2 regions of the Streptomyces sp. NBC_01217 genome follow, and region 2 is predicted to be linked to the other one. Evidence: riboswitches for the same ligand, from Rfam matches in the RefSeq annotation. Region 2 holds a riboswitch; the other holds the start of a gene.
The links. A riboswitch is a leader RNA that binds a small molecule or an ion and turns the genes downstream of it on or off. The one in region 2 is predicted to bind cobalamin.

Region 1 (4,254 bases), 4.0 Mb from region 2:
CGCACTGCTCCAGTGTCGTGCGACGCACCGCACCCTGCCAGCGGACGGCGGCCGTCCGGTGCCCGTCGGCGGTGACCCGACGGGGCCCGCCGGGTCAGCCCGGCTGTCCGTATCCCTTCAGTGCCTCGTGTACGTCGCGCAGCTGGGCCGGGGAGAGCAGAGACGGGGAGCGTCCGGGGACGGAGCTCGCGGTGAGCCAGAGCCGGCAGAGCCATTCCAGCTGGGCGGTCCTGTCGTACGCCTCGTCCAGGCTCGCTCCGTAGGTGATGGTTCCGTGGTTCTGAAGGAGGCAGCCGGTGCGGTTCCGCAGGGCGGCGAGCATGTTCTCGGCCAGTTTCTCGGTCCCGTAGCGCGCATAGGCCGCGACCCGTACGGGACCCCCGAGCACGGCGGTCGCGTAATGGACCGGAGGGACCTCGGGAACCAGGGTGGAGACGGCCGTGGCGTGCACCGCGTGGGTGTGCACGACGGCGGCCGCGTCGCTGTTCCGGTAGACCGCGAGATGGAGCGGGAGTTCACTGGTCGGGGCCAGTTCGCCGAGGACGCGGTTGCCTTCCAGATCGACGCCGACGACGTCCTCGGGGCCCAGCCGGTCGTAGGGCACTCCGCTCGGGGTGACCAGGACCGTCCCGCCGACCCGTGCCGACACGTTGCCGGAGGTCCCGACGACGAGGCCGTCCGCCGCCGTCCTGCGGGCGGTGGTGACGACACCGTCCCAGGCCCGTCCGATCGCGTCCCGCTGCTGCTCGCTCATGCGGAGATCCTGTCAGCCCGGGGGCGAACGGGCCTGCGGCCGGGTGGAGAAGGTCACAAACCGGAGAAGTTCTCACAAGGGTGACGGTGGGGCGAATCGGGCCCGGCAGGGCCCTGCGTCCGGCCCCTGCGGCCCCGCGGAGGACAAGCGGAATGCCCTGACTCCACTGAGAGACACCACAGCGCCCTGCTCAGTTCATCTTCCGTTCACTCAGGTTGCCTACGGTCCACCTGCCAATGACGTCGAACGATTGCCTGGGTAAATGGAACACATCACGCTGCTCCTCGCGATTGTGATCGTGACAGCTCTAGTGTTCGATTTCACGAACGGTTTCCATGACACCGCCAACGCGATGGCGACCACCATCTCGACCGGCGCTCTCAGACCGAAGACAGCGGTGGCCATGTCCGCCGTTCTCAACCTCGTCGGCGCGTTCCTGTCCGTGGAGGTCGCCAAGACGATCTCCGGCGGGATCATCAACGAGGACGGGCTGCGGACAGAAGTCATCTTCGCGGCACTCGTCGGCGCCATCCTCTGGAATCTGCTGACCTGGCTGGTCGGACTGCCGTCCAGCTCCTCGCACGCCCTGTTCGGCGGTCTGATCGGTGCCGCGGTGATGTCGGCGGGCTGGTCGTCGGTCAACGGCGGCACCGTGGTCACCAAGGTGCTGCTCCCCGCGGTCGCCGCCCCCCTCGTCGCCGGTCTGGCCGCTCTGCTGGCCACCAGGCTGACGTACCGGATCGGCGGGAAGATCCGTAACGACGCCCAGGAGAAGGCCACCGCCAAGGGCTACCGCGCCGGTCAGATCGCCTCGGCCGGACTGGTCTCCCTCGCCCACGGCACCAACGACGCACAGAAGACCATGGGCATCATCACCCTCGCCCTGGTCACCGGCGGCGTCCTGCGCCCCGGCTCCAACCCGCCGGTCTGGGTCATCGTCTGCGCCGGTACGGCCATCGCACTCGGCACCTACCTGGGCGGCTGGCGCATCATCCGCACCATGGGCAGCGGCCTCACCGACCTCCGGCCGCCGCAGGGCTTCGCCGCCCAGACCAGCGCGGCCACGGTCATCCTGGCCTCCTCGCACCTCGGCTTCTCCCTCTCCACCACCCAGTCCTGCTCCGGCGCCGTGATGGGCGCGGGCCTCGGCCGCCAGGGCGGTGTGGTCCGCTGGTCCACCGCCACCCGGATGTTCGTCGCCTGGGGTCTGACCCTGCCGGCCGCGGGTCTGGTCGGCGCGGGCGCGGAGCTCCTCACCAAGCAGGGCACCTGGGGTGTCGTCGTCGTCGCGGCGCTGCTGATCGCGGGCTCCGGGTCGATCTGGATGGTGTCGCGCCGCAAGCCCGTCGGCCACGGCGATGTCGCGCCGGTGGACGCCGGGGCCGAGCCCGCGGGCGTCGTCACCACGGCCATCGCCGCCGTCAGCCCGCCGCCCACCGTGGCCCAGGCGACGGCCCAGGACCTCAAGACCACCATTCCGGCCCCGGCCGGAACCACCCAGGACCCGGCGCGACCCGCCACCGTCTAGGCCAGCCGCCTGCCGTCCGGGCCGGCCGTCTTAAGGAATCAGCATGAAAATCGACTGGGCAGCTCTCGGCTCCGTCTTCGGCGTCTCCCTCGCCGTCACCGTCGCGCTGGTGGGTCTCTTCACCCTGGGCATCGTCGGTCTCTCCAAGCAGCCCGAACCCGCGGCGCAGGGCGGCTCCGGCGGCTCGCTGCTGCTGGCCCGCGCCGGCGCGTACGTCTGCTTCGCGCTGTGCGCTGCGGCGGTCACGTACGGCATCTATCTGATCGTCGCCTGAGCCCTCCCCCGCGCACTCACCCCCAACGGGCCGGACACACCTCGTGTGTCCGGCCCGTTGGGCTGTGCCCGGCCCGATGTGGGGCTCAGCACACTGTCCAGCCGCAGGTCAACGGCAAGTTGACGGGCGTTCGCGGAGCGTGGTGGACTGCCGGAGCCGAATACGGCGACAGCAGAGGAAGCCGGTGCGAATCCGGCGCGGTCCCGCCACTGTCACCGGGGAGCAGTCCCCCACACCGGAAGTCACGGCTCGCGCGAGCGGGCTGGAAGGCCGGGGGAACTGCGGATCCGGGAGCCAGGAGACTCTCGTCGCCGGTCACGTCGAACCAGGGCGCGGACCCTGAGTGAGGACATATCGCCATGCCTGGCAGCCGTGCGTCCATTGCTGTGGCGCTCTCGACGAGAGCCGCCCGTACGAAGGTCCTTCGAGGCGTAACGAGCGGTTGAGCCGTGCGTGCCGACCGCATTTTCGCGTACGGCGCCACGGCCGGTCTGATCGGCGACCTGCTGCTCGGTGACCCCCGCAGGGGGCACCCGGTCGCCGCTTTCGGGCGGGCCGCTGCGGGCGTCGAGCGCCGCCTGTACCGCGACCACCGCGGGTGGGGCGCGCTGCACACACTCGTCTGCGCCGGAGGCGCCGCGGGTGGTGCCGCGCTGCTCGCCCGTGCCGTACGCCGTCACCCCGCCGCTTCCGTCGCACTGACCGCGGCCGCCACCTGGTCCGTCGTCGGCGGTACGTCGCTGGGGCGTGAGGCCCGTGCCATCGGCGAGGCCCTGGCCGCCTGCGACATCGAGCGCGCCCGCGAGCGGCTGCCGCATCTGTGCGGGCGCGACCCCCACTCCCTCGACGGGCCGCAGATCGCCCGTGCCGTGGTGGAGTCCGTGGCCGAGAACACCTCGGACGCGGTGGTCGGCGCCCTGGTGTGGGGCGCGCTGGCCGGTGTGCCCGGGCTCATCGGCTTCCGGGCCGCCAACACCCTCGACGCCATGGTCGGCCACAAGTCGCAGCGTCACCGGCGCTACGGCTGGGCCTCGGCCCGCCTCGACGACCTCGCGGGCTGGCCGGGGGCCCGGCTCACCGCCCTGCTCGCCGTGGCCGCCGGGGGGCAGCCGCGTGGAGCGGTACGGGCCTGGCGGGCCGACGCGGCGAAGCATCCGAGCCCCAACGCGGGCCCGGTGGAGGCCTCGTTCGCGGGTGCGCTCGGCGTACGGCTCGGCGGGACGCTGGCGTACGGCGGCCGGGTCGAGCACCGCCCCGTGCTGGGCGGGGAGACGGGCCGGGCGGTGGGGACCGAGGACATCGAACGCGCGGTACGGCTGTCGCGCCGGGTGAGTGCGCTGGCCCTCGGCGTGTGTGTGGCGGGACGGCTGGGTGCCGGCCTCGTCGCACGCCGGATCGCGGGACAGCGGGTCGCGGGACACCTGGTCACAGAACACCGAGTCGCAGGACGGAGACGGACATGAGCGGCGGGCTGCTGGTCGCCGGAACCACCTCGGACGCGGGCAAGAGCGTCGTCACGGCGGGTATCTGCCGCTGGCTCGTGCGCCGGGGCGTGAAGGTGGCGCCCTTCAAGGCGCAGAACATGTCGCTGAATTCGTTCGTCACCCGCGAGGGCGCCGAGATCGGGCGCGCCCAGGCCATGCAGGCCCAGGCCGCCCGGGTGGAGCCGACCGCGCTGATGAACCCGGTCCTGCTCAA
Region 2 (4,254 bases):
CATCCACTTGAAGCAGAACTGCGCCTTCTCGCGGATCGACGGAATCTCCTCGACCGCGTCGAACGCGGCCGCACGGTCGTCCGGATCGGGCAGATAGGTGTCCAGCAGCGTCAGATAGAACTGGACGTGCACGGCCTCCTCGAAGAGCTGCCGCGACAGATACAGCCGCGCCTCGGGGGAGTTGATGTGCTTGTACAGCGTCAGCACGAGGTTGTTCGACACGATTGAGTCGCCGGTCGCGAAGAACGCGACGAGCCGGCCGATCATGTGCTGCTCGCCGGGGGACAGCTTGGCGAGGTCGGCCACGTCGGAGTGGAGGTCGACCTCCTCGACCGTCCAGGTGTTCTTGATCGCGTCGCGGTAGCGCTCGTAGAAGTCCGGGTAGCGCATGGGCCGCAGGGTCAGTTCGAAGCCCGGGTCGAGCAGGTTCTTGTCACTCATGATTACTGGCATGCCTCGCAGGACTCGGGGTTTTCGAGGGAGCAGGCGATCGCGTCCGCGTCGGGAGCCGATGCCTGCTGTACGGGAATGGAGGCGGCGGCCGCGGCCTGGCCGGATGCCGCGCGGGCGATCCGGGTCGCAGGGCGCGAACGCAGGTAGTACGTCGTCTTCAGCCCCTGCTTCCAGGCGTAGGCGTACATCGAGGAAAGCTTGCCGATCGTCGGCGTCTCCAGGAACAGGTTCAGCGACTGGCTCTGGTCGAGGAACGGCGTACGCGCCGCCGCCATGTCGATCAGACCGCGCTGCGGGATCTCCCACGCCGTGCGGTACAACGCCCGTACGTCCTCCGGGATCCAGGCGAACCCCTGCACCGAGCCGCTCGCCTCGCGCAGTGCCTCACGGGTCCGTGCGTCCCACACGCCGAGCTTCTTCAGCTCGTCCACCAGATACGCGTTGACCTGGAGGAACTCACCGCTGAGCGTCTCGCGCTTGAAGAGGTTGGAGACCTGCGGCTCGATGCACTCGTACACACCCGCGATCGAGGCGATCGTCGCCGTCGGCGCGATGGCCAGCAGCAGCGAGTTGCGCATGCCGGTCTTCGCGACCCGGGCGCGCAGCGCGTCCCAGCGCTCCGGCCAGGTCAGCTCGGTGGCGTAGTGGTCGGGGTGCAGCACACCGCGGGCGGCGCGCGTCTGCGACCACGCGGGCAGCGGACCGGACCGCTCGGCGAGGTCGCAGGACGCCTCGTACGCGGCGAGCATGATCCGCTCGGAGATCTTCGTGGAGAGCGCGCGGGCCTCGGGGGAGTCGAAGGGCAGCCGCAGCTGGAAGAAGACGTCCTGGAGACCCATCGCACCCAGGCCGACCGGGCGCCACTTCGCATTGGAGCGGCCGGCCTGCTCGGTCGGGTAGAAGTTGATGTCGACGACCCGGTCGAGGAAGGTCACGGCGGTACGGACGGTCGCGTCCAGTCGCTCCCAGTCGATGCCACCGTCGGCGACGAACGCGCCGAGGTTGACCGAGCCCAGGTTGCAGACGGCCGTCTCGCCGTCGTCGGTGACTTCGAGGATCTCGGTGCACAGATTCGACGAGTGGACCACACGGCCCGGCTCGGCGGTCTGGTTCGCGGTCCGGTTGGAGGCGTCCTTGAAGGTCATCCAGCCCTGACCGGTCTGCGCGAGGGTCCGCATCATCCGGCCGTACAGCTCACGCGCCGGCATCGACTTGCGGGCCAGGCCCTTGGCCTCGGCGGCCCGGTACGCGGCGTCGAACTCGTCGCCCCACAGGTCGACCAGCTCGGGCACGTCGGCGGGCGAGAACAGCGACCAGTCGCCGTCCGCGTCGACCCGGCGCATGAACTCGTCCGGGATCCAGTGCGCCAGGTTGAGGTTGTGCGTACGCCGCTGGTCCTCACCCGTGTTGTCGCGCAGCTCCAGGAACTCCTCGATGTCCGCGTGCCAGGTCTCCAGGTAGACGGCGGCGGCGCCCTTGCGGCGGCCGCCCTGGTTCACCGCGGCGACCGAGGCGTCGAGCGTCTTCAGGAACGGCACGATGCCGTTGGAGTGCCCGTTGGTGCCACGGATCAGCGAACCGCGGGCGCGGATCCGGGAGTAGGAGAGGCCGATGCCGCCCGCGTGCTTGGAGAGCCGCGCCACCTGGTGGTAGCGGTCGTAGATCGAGTCGAGCTCGTCCAGCGGCGAGTCCAGCAGATAGCAGGAGGACATCTGCGGGTGCCGGGTGCCGGAGTTGAAGAGCGTGGGGGAGGAGGGGAGGTAGTCGAGGCGGCTCATCAGCCCGTACAGCGCCGCGACCTCGTCCAGGGCGCGCTCGGAGTCGTCCTCGGCGAGTCCGGCCGCGACGCGCAGCATGAAGTGCTGGGGCGTCTCGATGACCTGACGGGTGTGCGGGTGACGCAGCAGATAGCGGCTGTGCAGGGTCCGCAGCCCGAAGTAGCCGAAGCGGTCGTCGGCGCCGTCGGCGAGCGAAGCTTCCACCAGCGCGTCGAGGGCGGCCGCGTGCAGTACGACGAACTCGGCCGTACGGTCCGCGATCAGGCCCTCGCGGTGCCCGACGGCGACCGAGGCGGAGAAGGAGACCGCGCCCTGACCGGCAGCCTCGTCCGCGACGGAACGGGTCAGCAGTCTGGCGGCGAGCCGGGAGTAGGCGGGGTCCTCGGAGATCAGCCCCGCGGCGGCCTCGGTGGCCAGCGCGCGCAACTCCGCCTCGTCCGAACGGGCGTTGCGGCCGCGCAGCGCGGCGGCGGCGACGCGACCGGGGTCGGTGTCGGGCAGATCGACGGTGAGGTCGGTCAGGGTCCGCAGCAGTGCGGTCCCCGGTCCGTCGTGTGCGGTTGCCTCGGACTCGGCCGCTTCGGACACGGCGACTGAAGCCGGATCGACTGGCGCGATGGTCACGTGGTGCTCTCCCTCGCTCGGCTCGGGGCCGGCGGGAGGCGGGGCAGCCGGGCAGAGGCGGGCCCGCGTCGGGGCAGCACTCCGTACGGCGTCCACCGGCCCATCCGCGAGGCCCGGACGTCTGGCATCCGGTTCGGTCGAGCCGGATGCGCTGTCGGCAGGTCCTCGGACTTCCTGAGGGTGTGCAAAAGCACACCGAATACACCGTTGCGGGACAGTTCCGGATTCGCACCGGATTTCCCTGCGGCGACAGCGAGCACGAGCATACATGTGGGGGCCGCTGGATGAAGACGCCCCCACATGTTGTGTCGTGTCCCGTCGGCCGGGCCCGAGGGACAAGCCGTGCCATCCCCTCTCGGAGCAGACGAACGGCCCGTCGCGCCCCGCTGAACGGGGCTCGACGGGCCGCTGCCGGACCGTGGGAAGGGCCGTCAGTGGCCGCCTCCCGGCGCCCCCGCCGTGGCCGGCGGGAGCTCCACCTGGACGCCCGGGTCGCCCGCGTCGGCCGTGTAGTCGGACGGGGAGGTCTCGTCGATCCCGACGGGTGCCTTCACGGCGTTCAGGACGAAGGTCAGCACCACCGTCACCACCACGTTCAGCACGAACGCGGTCAGACCGATGTAGCCGATCTCACCGATGCCCGGGATCGCCTTGGACGAGCCGCCGAAGTGCGCCTGGGTCGGGCTGGCGACCCCGTACGCGGCCAACGTCCCGTACACCATGCCGACCGCCCAGCCCGCGAGCAGCGCCCAGCGGTGGAACCAGCGGGTGAACAGGCCGCCCACCAACGCCGGGAACGTCTGCAGGATCCAGATCCCGCCGAGCAGCTGGAAGTTGATCGCGACCGTCTTGTCCATGGTGAGGACGAAGGCGAGCGCACCGACCTTAACCAGCAGCGACACCAGCTTGGAGACCTTGGTCTCCTGCTCCGGGGTCGCGTCCGGCTTCAGGAAGTCCTTGTAGATGTTGCGGGTGAAGAGGTTCGCCGCGGCGATCGACATGATCGCGGCGGGCACCAGCGCGCCGATGCCGATGGCGGCGAACGCGACGCCCGCGAACCAGTCCGGGAACATGTTCTCGAACAGCTGGGGGATGGCCAACTGCCCGTTGTCCACCTTGATCCCGGCGGCGATCGCCATGAAGCCGAGCAGCGCAAGCAGGCCCAGCATCAGCGAGTACAGCGGCAGGATCGTGGTGTTGCGCCGGATCACATTGCGGCTGCGGCTGGAGAGCGTGGCCGTGATCGAGTGCGGGTACATGAAGAGCGCCAGCGCCGAGCCCAGTGCCAGGGTGGCGTACGTCCACTGGCCCGCCGCCCCGGGCGCGAGGCCTGCCACCGGTTTGCCGGCTGCCTCGTTGACGGCGGAGAACTTCTCGCTCGCCCCGGCGAAGATGTCGT

Region 1: linked by a shared signal. The riboswitch ahead of OG507_RS08995 (cobalamin biosynthesis protein) and the one ahead of OG507_RS27105 (ribonucleoside-diphosphate reductase subunit alpha) in region 2 are both predicted to bind cobalamin.

The regions. Positions count from the first base shown of each region.
Region 1 is NZ_CP108538.1:2,062,902-2,067,155, forward strand. Features, by position in the region: gene OG507_RS08975 (alpha/beta hydrolase) at 1-5, opposite strand, end outside; gene OG507_RS08980 (class II aldolase/adducin family protein) at 95-754, opposite strand; gene OG507_RS08985 (inorganic phosphate transporter) at 1,017-2,282, shown strand; gene OG507_RS08990 (hypothetical protein) at 2,326-2,556, shown strand; cobalamin riboswitch at 2,732-2,860, shown strand; gene OG507_RS08995 (cobalamin biosynthesis protein) at 3,006-4,019, shown strand; gene OG507_RS09000 (cobyric acid synthase) at 4,016-4,254, shown strand, end outside.
Region 2 is NZ_CP108538.1:6,034,673-6,038,926, forward strand. Features, by position in the region: gene OG507_RS27100 (ribonucleotide-diphosphate reductase subunit beta) at 1-453, opposite strand, end outside; gene OG507_RS27105 (ribonucleoside-diphosphate reductase subunit alpha) at 444-2,855, opposite strand; adenosylcobalamin-variant (AdoCbl-variant) riboswitch at 3,007-3,108, opposite strand; gene mctP (monocarboxylate uptake permease MctP) at 3,287-4,254, opposite strand, start outside.